DNA from 4 places in the Priestia sp. FW507-14D1A genome. Region 4 is predicted to be linked to each of the others. Evidence: riboswitches for the same ligand, from Rfam matches in the RefSeq annotation. Region 4 holds a riboswitch; each other region holds the start of a gene.

Region 1 (3,253 bases), on a different contig from region 4:
CGCCGTTTTGAACTAGCTTTACTTTGTCGCCAATGTTTAATTCTTTAGCTTGCTCTTCTGTTACAGGAAGAGTGATAGGAATACTCCATACTGTGCCATCTGCTAAACGCATATTTTCAACAACTGATTGATAATCTTTTTCTCCTAAAAATCCTGTAATTGGGCTGTAAGCACCAATTCCAATTAGTTCTAAATCACTTAGAGCCATGTTATCTACTTCGATTTCTTTTGTTAGTGAAGTGTAGTCATATGTTGGTTGATATAAATTAATTAATTCTCCACCGTGTGCTTGAATTGTTGTCATTTTGTAAAATCCTCCTTAAATAATTAACACAATATAATAAAAAGCACTTGAATCACGCAGTCATTTTTTCTTTTTCCGACTGCAAGCTTGCTCTTTTTCTTCTAGTCGTTCTAGCTAAGCTTAGAACACCTGCTGTGGCAATGCAGCCGCTAGCTAGCACCACAAATGAATATAAGTCGCTTTCAAGTACTAATTTCACAAGAACATATGAGATTACGAGTGAAAATACGGGGGATACCACCCAAACCTTTAACATTTGAATGACCACTTCACGCTGTTCTTTCGTGAATCCCGTTTTCGCTGCTCCTATTCCAATAATAGAAGACGTAGTGACCTGTGTAAGCGGTACTGGCAAACCAAAAAGTGAAGCTGCTGTAACAAGGGAAGCACCAGTACCCGAGATAATGCACCCTTCTCCTACAGAATAGCGAGTAATTTTTTTCCCGTTTGTTTCAATAACTCGGCCGCCTAGTAAAAGAGCTCCGAGCGCCACAGCCAGTCCTCCTGCTATGACACCCGTTGTGGCATCCATTAATCCAGCTCCTACTAGAGGACCGACAGCATTTGCCACGTTATTCATTCCAGCTGAGAAGGCTTCAAAGAATCCCGTGGCTATAACTAAAATCGTTAAAACTCTTTTCCACTTTCCCTCTGCTTCTTTTTTATGCGCTCTGCGTTTTATCACTTTTCCAATCAAAAAAGCAATGACAAATGAAACCAGCGGAACAATAATCCAAAAAGACATGACAACTAAAAGTTTTTCCACATACAGAGATTGATAAGCTACTCCTACTCCAACAACTGAACCAACCGTTACTTCACTTGTTGATAGCGGGATACCAATTAAATTCGCGAAAAAGAGTGACAGCGTTGCAGCAGCCAGAATGATAATAACTAATTCTACTGACAGCAATTTTTCAGGTATGATACCTGAACTGATGGTTTTTACCACCTCGCCGCCTCCGATAATGGCTCCGAGCACAATACCTACAGCACAGATGAACAAGGCTACTCTTCGCTTTTTAATCGCACCGGAGCCGTATGAAACGCCCATAGCTGCTGCTGCACCGCTTGCCCCGATATTCATTGCAAAAAAAAGCGCAATGATAAAGGCAACATATAAAAGCATCATTTATTCAGCTCTTTCGTATTTAAGATTCGTGTAATCCGCATTCAACTTTTTGTGTACCTGCCCATCTTCCTGAACGTAAATCGTCTACATTGTAGGCAGGTGCGGTACAAGGCTCACAGCCGATGCTTGGGTAGCCTTGATCATGAAGTTTGTTATATGGTAAATCATGCTTATACACATAGCGCCAAACTTCTTTCCAAGACCAATGAATCAACGGGCAGACTTTAACTTTCTTGAATTTCTCATCTTTATTAAAATAATTCGTGTTGGCACGAGATTCAGACTGCTCGCGTCTCAAACCAGAAATCCACGCATCATAAGGAGCAAGAGATTCCCTTAACGGGATGATTTTTCGAATTTGACAGCATAGGTTAGGCTGACTCTTCCAAAGCTCATCTCCATGTTTCTCAGCTTGTTCTGCAAGAGTTAAATCCGGTTTTTTTATATGAATACGCAAATCAGGAAAGCGTTCTTTAATTGCATCAATCACTTCATATGTTTCTTTAAAATGAACGCCCGTATCTAAAAAGACAATTTCAGCATCTTTTTTCACTTTTGAAATTAAATCAATTAACACGATCCCTTCAATACCAAAGCTTGATGCGTAAATAATTGAATCTCCGTAGGTATCATACGCCCACTGCAATGCTGAAAGGGCTCCTTTTGTTTCATCTTCACTGTCGAACTCTGGAAATGTATCACTCCAGTTTCCGTACGTATATAAGTCTGCCATTTTCTTCACTCCAATTCTTAGTTATCCGCGTTATCCAATAAAAAAAGACGGTTTTACCCACTAGAATTGGATAAAACCGCCTCTAGTGTGTCTAGTCAGCGAAACTATTTAATTCTTACTTTTCTTCGACGTGCTCAAAGATTTGTTTTAAGTCGGGGGTTACAGTCATTGATGTCCCTCCTTAAATTATCGCTTGCGCTATATCAAAATAAAAAGTCTTCCATATTGAAAGACTGGGTAGGCAATAAATTTTTACCTTATCTTTCAAAATGATACACACTTTGCTGGAATTAGCACCTTGCTAAGCAGGTTGCCGGGGTTCAGCGGGCCAGATCCCTCCACCACTCTTGATAAGCATTTTTTAAAAATTTTAGCATATTTAGAATATTTGTCAACATTAAAAATCATATATCCGATAAGAAAACTATACTTTAAATTCACAGAAATATCTATACTTTTATTTAAAACAACATATGTAAATTTAAACCAAATGTGAACATATCAGTTTGTAAAACGCTTTCTTTTTCCTCAACTTTTTATATTCTCTTCCTAAATAAAACACAACACCTCTCTATAAAATTAATAAGGGATTTATAAGCTTTACGGATAATTCACCCACATTAGCACACATTACAGATAACACTGACTGACAGATAGGAGCTATATAAGATGGAGAGACATTCCTTTCAATTAGACGATACAATTAAAAATAATGTGCGAACATATTTACAGCAAATTTCAACTGAAGCCTCTAATTTAATTAAACATTTAGATACGAGTGATCATTGTATCCTATGTGATTTTGAGGAGATGAGAAGGTTATTTCAAGATGTTCAAGCTACGGCCGCCTCTTATTACTTGCGTCATTATCTATCGCCTTATACATTTGAATATGCTGCTCTGTCCTTAGCTATTCATAACCTTTCTGAGAAACGTCACGGCGCTTTAATTGTCATTGAACGGGAACAAAATGTAGACCCTCTTATTCAAAAGGGAATGCCTATTCAAGCTCCTGTCAGCGCTACGCTAGTTGAGACACTGTTCTACCCAGGGACACCCTTACATGACGGAGCCGTCCTAATTA
Region 2 (3,253 bases), on a different contig from region 4:
ATAGGTCTTTCTAGCAGGTGATTGGAGGACAAGACGAAGACTCCCGCAAAAATCGAAATCTCGTACGGAAATCAACTGCGGTGTCACAAGGGATTCAGCTCATGTATCCCATTTGCCTTTAGATTGAATTCATTTCGTTATGTCTCAACCTCTTTTGGAAAAATGTGCATAACTCTTAACGAAACCTTGTAGCAGAAGGCTAAGTCAAACGTTATAATAGATAATGAATGATGATATATTCTCTATATTTGTCATATATTTGTATTACATATGTAATTAAAGAAAAACATTCACTTGATATACTGCTTAATGACTTAACTTTATCTTAAAATTTACAGTGAAATGCCTGCTTATAGAGGCTTAGAACATACACAGCAAATGGAGGAGCAATCATGGCAAACGAAAAGATGCAAGAAGGACTTGATCGTTTTATCAAGGAAGATTTAAATGACCTTTTAGGTAGACTGTTCCCCTTAATGGACCGGGAGTGTGCCGAAGAAAAAAGAAAGCTTATCGAAACAGCGGTAGAGTATATCTATTCGTCAGGATATCACCAGGGAGCAAAAGATTTAATTGAAACACATCGAAAAGATGATTACAAATTGTTAAGGCAAAAATTAGCGTCAGCACCTCCTAAAAACTGATTTTTTAAAAAAATTTTTTGACAACATAAATCTAAGGTGTTAAGATGACTCTACATTCAAAATATTATAAACAATTAAAACTCTTATTGAGAGAGGCGGAGGGACTGGCCCTGTGAAGCCCGGCAACCATTTAACATTCTTGTTGAAAAGGTGCTACATCCTGCAAAGCGTACAGCTTTGAAAAATAAGAGAGGATTTCATAGATACTATGCCTCTCTATTCGTGATAGAGAGGCTTTTTATTTTATGTGAATATGTTTTGAATGAACAATTTTATAAAAATGCATCAGGTGCTGTGTAACGAATGTACGCAGCTTAAAAGGGAAGACCGGTGAAAAGCCGGCGCGGTCCCGCCACTGTAATGGGGAGCAACTTATTAACCACTGTTTCATGTTGAAATGGGAAGGGATAGGAAGCGATGAACCTAAGTCAGGAGACCTGCCTGTTGTATGCACTTAAGCTCTACGGGATATAGAGAGGAGTGAGGAATACGTGTTGAGAAAAACAGGCTATCTCAACTTTAGTTAAGTATGCGTATCATCTCTCTTTTCATTTCGAAAAGAGAGATTTTTTAGTTTACCGATAAAAAATATACAGGGAGTGGAAAAAATGAGCAGTGTAAAAAGTTCAAACTTAGGTTATCCAAGAATTGGTGAAAAACGAGAATGGAAAAAAGCGCTTGAACAGTTTTGGGCAGGAAAACTAGAGAAAGATATCTTTTTGCAGGAAATTGAGTCTCTTCGTCTAGGGCATTTAAAAAAACAGCGTGACTCAGGAATTGAATTGATTCCAGTCGGCGATTTTAGCTTATACGATCACGTGTTAGATACAGCCGCTATGTTTGGTCTAGTGCCAAAGCGCTTTGATTATGACGGAGGACCGGTATCGCTTGAAACGTATTTTGACATCGCGCGAGGAACAAAAGGTGCGGTAGCCTCTACGATGACAAAATGGTTTAACACAAATTATCACTACATCGTACCAGAGCTTGAGGAATGTACGCCGTCTCTTGTAGAAAATCGCCCGCTTCAGTTTTACAAAGAAGCAAAACAGAAGCTGAATATTGAAGGCAAGCCCGTGATTTTAGGTCCAGTAACATTTGTAAAGCTGTCAAAAGGATATAAAAAAAATGAGTTTAAAGAAATAGTTGAACAATTTGTTCCTCTGTATGCGACTATTTTAGCTGAGCTTCAGGCAGAAGGAGTAGAGTGGGTACAGATAGATGAGCCGATTTTATCTACAACGCTATCAAAAGAAGACCTGGCACTTTACACAGAAGTCTATCAAACTTTGAAGGAAGCGGCACCGAATGTAAAAAACATTTTGCAAACGTATTTTGACAGCGTTGATCACTACAAAGAAGTTGTGTCTCTTCCTGTTGAAGGAATCGGTTTAGACTTTGTGCATGACCGAGGCGAAAATCTCACGGCTCTTAATAAATATGGTTTTCCGAGTGATAAAGTGCTGGCAGCAGGAGTGATTGACGGACGAAACATTTGGCGTGAAAATTTGGACGAACAGCTTTTAACAATCAGTGAAATTGAAGAAGCCGTATCAAAAGACCGTTTGATTCTGCAGCCTTCATCAAGTTTATTACATGTTCCTGTCACGGTGAAAAATGAAGAGACGATTGATCCAGTATTGAAAAATGCGCTCTCTTTTGCAGATGAAAAGCTAAAGGAAATCACGCTTTTAGCAAAAGCAGTGCAGCAAGGAAAAGAAGCAATAGAAGAAGAAATAAGCGTAAACAAACAGGCAATTCAAGCATTAAATGGATCATCTTTTCGAAATCATCAAGACGTGCAAAAAGAGCTGAAGCAGCTGCACAGTTATAAAGCAGAGCGACAAGCGCCGTTTGACGTACGTCAGCGCGTTCAGCAAGAAGCTTTTCAACTGCCGCTTCTTCCAACGACAACGATTGGAAGCTTTCCGCAAACAAAAGAAGTGCGAAAAGAGCGTCTAAAATGGCGTAAAGGCGAGTTAAGCGATGAAGCATATGAAGCGTACATTAACGAGGAAATAAAAAAATGGATTGAAATTCAAGAAAACATCGGCTTAGATGTCCTTGTGCACGGAGAGTTTGAGCGTACGGACATGGTCGAATACTTCGGTGAGAAATTAGGAGGCTTTCAGTTTACAAAGTTTGGCTGGGTGCAATCTTACGGTTCTCGCTGCGTGAAGCCGCCGCTTATTTACGGAGATGTATCGTACGAGCAGGCGATGACGATCAAAGAAACGGTCTACGCACAGTCTTTAACCAATAAGCCAGTTAAAGGAATGCTGACGGGTCCGATTACGATTTTAAACTGGTCGTTTGTGCGTGATGATATCCCGCGCTACGACGTGGCAAATCAAATTGCGCTTGCTCTTAGAAAAGAAGTAGAAGCACTTGAAAGTCAGGGCATTTCAATGATTCAAGTAGATGAACCGGCGCTGCGTGAAGGATTGCCGTTAAAACGAGAAAACTGGAACAGTTACTTGAACGCTGCGGTGTATGCGTTCAAGCTAGCGACGGTATCGGTGCAAAACGAGACGCAAATTCACACGCATATGTGCTATTCGGAATTCGAAGAAATTATTGATGCGATTAAAGCGCTGGATGCCGACGTG
Region 3 (3,253 bases), on a different contig from region 4:
AAAGATTACAAAAACGCTGCAACTGCTGTTATTTTTTACTCTTCCTGCTGCTGTGGGGCTTTGTTTATTAGGCAAGCCGGTATATATGATGATTTTTGGAGCAAAAAACAGTCCTGAAATCGGTGGAGTTGTTTTACAATGGTACGCGCCTGCTGCCGTTTTATTTGCTCTTTTTACAGTAACAGCCGCAATTCTCCAAGGAATTAATCAGCAAAAGAAGCTAATTTTAGGCTTGGGCTTAGGAATTGTTGTGAAGCTAGTATTAAACGTACTGTTGGTTTCAAGCTTAAAAGAAATTGGACCGGTTGTCGCGACTTACGGAGGGTATGGTGTATCGGTTATATATAACTTTTATTTAATTGAAAAATCCATTTCTTACCGAGTTCAATCACTGGGACAAGCTGCGTTGACACCTGTTTTATTAGTAAGTGTGATGTCAGCCGCTGTGATTATCGGCAATTATACTTCTCACTATTTTTTAGAAAATAAGCTGTCTGCATCTTCACTTGCAATTAGTACATCTTGTATTTCAATTGCTTTAGGTGCTGCCGTGTATCTAGGACTTGGCGTAAAAACAAGTTTAGGGCAATCCATTGTATTAAATAGAAGAAAAAGAATGTAAAGGAGAGAAAGTAGTGTCAAAACGATTTGTACTAACCGTAGCGGCTGGAGGATGTATAATAATTTCCGGCGCGCTGCTGCTATTAAATTGGGAAAGAGTGTTTGGAGATTATCGTCCCATTCAAACAGCAACAGCTGTATTCAAGTTAGAAGTGGGAAGTCAAGATGTAGCAAACACTACGGATTCAGATGATGCTCTTCACTATATGGTTAAAAAAGGGCATTTAGATGAATATATTCAACTGATGAATGAAAAAGGCTATGTGTTAAAAGAAAAAGATATTAATCATAACCGACTTGTTTTTAACGATGGACAAGAGGATGAGCAAATTTACTACAAGCGCTTTGCTAGGAAGTATACGATGATTGATAGAGAAGGGTAAAAGCATTCACTGAGAATAACTACATACTAAAATCATTAAAAGAAAACACCACCTTGCGAATAAAAGGTGGTGTTTTTTAGTTAGGTTATCTTATCTTAGTTTCGCTCTTGTTATACCTGTTACGACCATACTAGTAATAAAAATAACTACAATTCCAATATTGGTCGGGGTATCAAAAAAGATTTTTGAAACCGCCAAAGCGATAATGAGTCCAATAGCTACTCCAGATAATTCTTTCATCAATTTCAACGTTAACACCTCTTAAAAAATATCGCTCAGGAAAAGTCTAACATTCTTGGTAAAGTGTTTTCAATCGATAGTGGATTAACAAAAGAGATGTAATAAAAGTGCTCTGCTACACATGATCCTTCTAGAAGACTAGCAGACTTACCATAAGCGCTTTGCTAGGAGGCATACGATGATTAATTTAGAAGGTTGATCTGTATTTTAGTAGACTAAAACCGTATAATCCTATCTGTTTTTAAAGTTTTTTTGCGTAAAAAAGAAAAATAATATTGACAATTGTTAAAAAACTATTAATATTGACTATATTACATAAAACAAATAGCTATTGTTTTCCTTATCAAGAGAGGTGGAGGGACTGGCCCTGTGAAACCCGGCAACCGCTGTCTATGACAGAATGGTGCCAAATCCTTAAGAACAGTATGTTCTTGAAGATGAGGAAGAGACGTTTGGTTAACGAGCTCTTCCTTTATATAAAGGAAGAGCTTTTTTTATATTATAGGGGGAGTAAGTTAAATGAAGAAGTTTCTTATTTTAGCCGTTGCGCTTGTACTACTCGTAACTGGCTGTCAGTCAAAAAGCACAAAAAGCAGCGGAAGTGAAGAGAAAGGAAAGAAGCGAATTGCTCTTGTTTTACCTGAAAAGATTGGAGTTAACCCGTTTTTTCAACAAATGGATGATGGAGCAAAACGCGCTGGAAAGAAGTATAACATTGATATAAAGACAATTGAATCCACGGACCAAGCAGCCATTGAAAGTAATTTGCGTGCTGCCGTAGCAGAAAATTATGATTTGATTATTACATCTTCTTTTGAATCCGAAGATGCGTTGAAAAAAGTAGCTCAAGAAAACCCGCAGCGTCAATTTGCGATTATTGATACAGTGGTCGATTTACCAAATGTAAGAAGCGTTGTATTCCGTGAACAAGAAGCTTCATATTTATTAGGAGCAGCAGCAGGATTGGTTACAAAAACGAATAAAGTAGGAATGGTTGCAGCAGATGATATTCCATTATTAAAAAAATGGACGGTAAGCTTTAAAGAAGGGTTACAATCAACAAATCCAAAAGCAGAGTTTCTAGTAAACTATGTTGGAAGCTTCTCTGATCCAGCTAAAGCAAAAGAGCTTGCTATTTTACAGGCTTCAAAAGGAGCTGACTTTATTGCCGGAGCTTCAGCGGTAGGCGACTTGGGTGTATTTGAAGCAGCAAAAGAAAAAGGTTTTTATACGGCTGGCCAAGATATTGACCGTACGGAAGTAGATCCTGAGCATATCGTTTTATCGCAGTTAAAAGGATCTGATGCGGCTGCTTATGAAACGGTAGAAGCACTCGCAAATGACAAATTTAAATCGGGCGTAGTAACATACGGCTTAAAAGAAAAAGGTGTTGGGTTAACGTATGTGACTCAAGACAGCAAGACACCTCTTAATGACTTTGTAGGGCAAGATGTAATTGATCAATTAAAAGAAATTAAAGATTCGATTATTGATGGAAAAACCGTAGTAAAAGATCCGTTAGCCAAGTGAGTTGAAAAGAGAAGTCGAGTAAGGCTGGCTTCTCTTTCTTATTTTTGAAAAAATCCTAAAGTGGAAAGGAGCAATGAATGGAATGAGTGAGCTGCTGCAGTTAACGAATTTGACGAAAAAATACGGTTCGTTTTTAGCGAATGATAACGTGTCTTTTACACTGAAAAAAGGCGAGGTTCACGCGCTGGTTGGAGAAAATGGCGCTGGAAAAACGACGTTAATGAGGATGCTTTACGGAATGGAAAAGCCGAGTTCAGGAAGTATTCAGCTACATGGGAAAACCGTCTCGTTTTCATCTCCTGCAGATGCCATTAAAAACGGAATAGGCATGGTGCATCAGCATTTTATGGTTTTTCCTCATTTTACAGTGGCTGAAAACATTGTCTTGGGGCATGAGCCAAAGAAAGGCCTCTTTTTTAATAGAAGGCAGGCGAAAGCAGATGTACAGAAATTAACCGAAACGTATCAAATTTCAGTAG
Region 4 (3,253 bases):
CAGTTATATTTTGTGTATAAAAACAAGGGTAGCTTTAAAAAAGGCAAGCGTGTCCCTTATTAATTCAACACAAAAAAACAACTGTGCTTCCTGATCCTTCTCCCATCCAGACTTTTACTGTCGGCTCTAGATTTTAACTAGATCCACCGCTAACATACATCGTATGAAAACGGGTCACGGGCTTAAAAGCATACGCTTTATCACCGCCGGTTGGGACTTACACCCGACCCCGAAGGATAATATATTCGACTGCTAGAGTCTTATTTGTTTTACATTATAGCAAAGTAAAATCGACTTGTCACATCATTTAACTTCGTTTTTTCACATCTATTCTTTAAAATCCAGCTTTTAGCTTATTTTTTCTTTTTTAATACATAGCATCCATACAAAAGCTAGTCCAATATAGCCAAATATCGGATACAAAAACTCAAGAAGCTGGGCATATCCGAATTGCCCAATAATAAAGCAAGCCAAGATAATAAATGCAAAAGCTTGTTTGTCATTCAGGGGAAGAAATGACTGAATCTGCTTAGCGATTCCAAATACATTTCCAATCAATGTAGTAAAAATCTCGCCTAACACAACTACCGTAAATAAAACATTCACCCACGCTGAGATATTTTTAACAACGGCACTCATCGGAATATCAAGTTGAAATGAATAAGGCAAATTGGAAAGGGCAAGATGAGTAGAAACAAGCATAAACGTAAGTACACATCCTCCTATTACGGCCCCTTTTTTAATCACGCTCCTATCTTTCACGGAGCTTCCTAATGGAACTAAAACAGCCTGAGCCAAAGCTAGATTTAGGGAAATATATAAAAAGGGACTAACCGCCCACTTCCACTGCGTGACGAGCGTTAAATCCGGCTTCGTTTGAATCAGTGAGAAATAGCTGATATTTGGCACAAAGATGATAAAAGCAAATGAAAGCATCATCGGCACAACAAGAGAATTAACCATTAAAATACCGTTAATTCCTTTGGCGATAAATATATAAGTTAAAACAATTGTAAAAATCATCCCAACAGGAGGCCATAGCCCGAACTGTTCTTTTCCTATTGCTCCCGTACTCGCTAGCATGACTGAAGTTACTCCAAATAAAATGACAATCATTACACCGTTTACCGCTTTTCCAAGCACATCACCAAATAAATATGTATTAAGCTGCTGATAAGAAGAAGCCCCAATTGCGTGCGAAAGCAGCATCATTTTCGAACCTAGCCAAATAAAAAACAAGCCGCTGACCAAAATCCCGACCATTCCAAGTTCCCCGTACTGTGTAAAAAATTGAACGATTTCCTTGCCTGTTGCAAAACCGGCTCCTACAACAGTGCCTACATACGTAGCAGCAACCTGCAGCGTGAGTTTCCACCTTTTCATACCCATCACCCTTCTACCCTTCATAGTTCACTATATGTAGAAACGGTAAAAAAAAGACGAGCCGTTTTACGTGTAAATCTACGCATATCCCAGCGCTTGTGCCTTTTCGTTTATTTTTTATTTTTCATTTTCTTTTTGTATTTTTCACAAAAAACTCCTTAACCCCTAACATAACAGTCATTTTCAAACAAAATATACGGATATTTTCCCTTTAGCTTTTAAATTTTCCTCAATATTTGCTGGAAATTCACAATTTACTGTTGTATAATTTCTAAAAATCAGATAAATTATTAAATAAGTATTCTTTCTATTTAAAAAAATATGTTTCAATTATATACAATTGATTCTTATCATGAGAGGTGGAGGGACTGGCCCTTTGAAACCTCAGCAACCAGTCGTTAGAGACATGGTGCTAAATCCAGCAAGCAATTTATTGCTTGGAAGATAAGAAGGCGAAAAAAGTCTTCTTCTTAAGAAGACTTTTTCTATTTTATCGGCATATTGCATAAAACGAATCACTCGTGAAATAGAAGCGGAACAATTTAAGGAGGTTTTGACATGGGGTTACTTGAAGATTTAAAGTCTAAAATTTTAATTGGGGATGGTGCCACTGGTACCCTCCTTTACTCACACGGTATTGACAGCTGTTTTGAAGAACTAAACATCACCAAACCAGAAGAGGTTTCTCGTATTCACAGAGCCTATGTAGAAGCTGGTGCAAACGTTATTCAAACAAATACGTACGCTGCTAATTATCAAAAACTTGCCCGTTATGGATTAGAAGATTCAGTCAAAGACATCAATGTTGCTGGTGTAAAATTAGCGAAACAAGCTGCAAAAGATCAGGCTTACGTGGTTGGTACACTCGGCGGAATTCGTTCTTTCCAAAAAAACGCTATTAGTTTAGAAGAAGTTAAGCGAAGCATTCGTGAACAAATGTTTTGGCTTTTAAATGAAGGCGTGGATGGCCTTTTGTTTGAAACATACTATGATTTCGAAGAATTAAAAACCGTTCTTACACTGGCAAGAAAAGAAACGGATAAGCCTATTATTACCCACGTTTCCCTGCATGATATTGGCGTACTGCAAGATGGGCGTCCTTTAGCAGATGCATTAAAAGAATTAGAAGACTTAGGAGCAGATGTTGTCGGGCTAAACTGCCGTTTAGGTCCTTATCATATGATTCAGTCTCTTGAAGAAGTACCGCTTCCTGATCGTGCTTTCTTATCTGCTTACCCTAATGCCAGCCTTCCGGCGTATGTGGAAGGAAAGCTGGAGTATGAAACGAATGAAGACTACTTTGTAGAAAGCGCACGTTTATTCCGCGAACAAGGGGTTCGCTTAATTGGAGGATGCTGCGGTACAACACCAGCTCACGTACGCGCAATGTCATCTGCCTTAAAAGACCTGCCTCCGATTACAAGCAAAGTCGTTAAAATGAGACCAGCCGTTACGGTTCAAGAGCGTGAGCAGCAGGATAAACCTCATATGCATGAAATTGTGAAGAAGCGCCGCTCGGTTATCGTCGAGCTAGATCCGCCTAAACAGCTGGGTCCGACGAAATTTTTAGAAGGTGCAAAAGCACTGGATAAAGTCGGCGTAGATGCTATTACATTAGCTGATAATTCTCTTGCCTCACCTCGCATCAGCAACTTGGCAATGGCAACACTGATGCAGCAAGAAACAAAAGCACGACCGCTTATTCATATTACCTGTCGCGATCGAAATTTAATTGGACTTCAATCTCATTTAATGGGACTTCATACGCTAGGAATGAATCAAGTGCTTGCAATTACCGGTGATCCGTCAAAAGTTGGCGATTTCCCTGGCGCCACTTCTGTCTACGATTTATCTTCATTTGACTTGATTA

The links. Region 4 has a riboswitch for S-adenosylmethionine ahead of AC3WJG_RS10190 (bifunctional homocysteine S-methyltransferase/methylenetetrahydrofolate reductase). Riboswitches for the same ligand answer to the same signal wherever they lie in the genome.
Region 1: it holds a riboswitch for S-adenosylmethionine, as region 4 does, so the genes downstream of both, AC3WJG_RS17525 (phosphoadenylyl-sulfate reductase) here and AC3WJG_RS10190 (bifunctional homocysteine S-methyltransferase/methylenetetrahydrofolate reductase) in region 4, are expected to answer to the same signal.
Region 2: it holds a riboswitch for S-adenosylmethionine, as region 4 does, so the genes downstream of both, metE (5-methyltetrahydropteroyltriglutamate--homocysteine S-methyltransferase) here and AC3WJG_RS10190 (bifunctional homocysteine S-methyltransferase/methylenetetrahydrofolate reductase) in region 4, are expected to answer to the same signal.
Region 3: it holds a riboswitch for S-adenosylmethionine, as region 4 does, so the genes downstream of both, AC3WJG_RS02985 (BMP family lipoprotein) here and AC3WJG_RS10190 (bifunctional homocysteine S-methyltransferase/methylenetetrahydrofolate reductase) in region 4, are expected to answer to the same signal.

What each region holds. Positions count from the first base shown of each region.
Region 1 is NZ_JBYSWQ010000004.1:361,649-364,901, reverse strand. Features, by position in the region: gene sat (sulfate adenylyltransferase) at 1-304, opposite strand, end outside; gene cysP (sulfate permease) at 357-1,436, opposite strand; gene AC3WJG_RS17525 (phosphoadenylyl-sulfate reductase) at 1,456-2,169, opposite strand; SAM riboswitch class I at 2,424-2,526, opposite strand; gene cdaS (sporulation-specific diadenylate cyclase CdaS) at 2,839-3,253, shown strand, end outside.
Region 2 is NZ_JBYSWQ010000001.1:332,817-336,069, reverse strand. Features, by position in the region: gene AC3WJG_RS02040 (hypothetical protein) at 393-644, shown strand; SAM riboswitch class I at 725-835, shown strand; cobalamin riboswitch at 915-1,103, shown strand; gene metE (5-methyltetrahydropteroyltriglutamate--homocysteine S-methyltransferase) at 1,253-3,253, shown strand, end outside.
Region 3 is NZ_JBYSWQ010000001.1:494,136-497,388, reverse strand. Features, by position in the region: gene AC3WJG_RS03000 (putative polysaccharide biosynthesis protein) at 1-622, shown strand, start outside; gene AC3WJG_RS02995 (hypothetical protein) at 636-1,004, shown strand; gene AC3WJG_RS02990 (hypothetical protein) at 1,095-1,253, opposite strand; SAM riboswitch class I at 1,582-1,688, shown strand; gene AC3WJG_RS02985 (BMP family lipoprotein) at 1,764-2,774, shown strand; gene AC3WJG_RS02980 (ABC transporter ATP-binding protein) at 2,857-3,253, shown strand, end outside.
Region 4 is NZ_JBYSWQ010000002.1:337,869-341,121, forward strand. Features, by position in the region: FMN riboswitch at 91-241, opposite strand; gene AC3WJG_RS10185 (YkvI family membrane protein) at 349-1,383, opposite strand; SAM riboswitch class I at 1,728-1,834, shown strand; gene AC3WJG_RS10190 (bifunctional homocysteine S-methyltransferase/methylenetetrahydrofolate reductase) at 1,942-3,253, shown strand, end outside.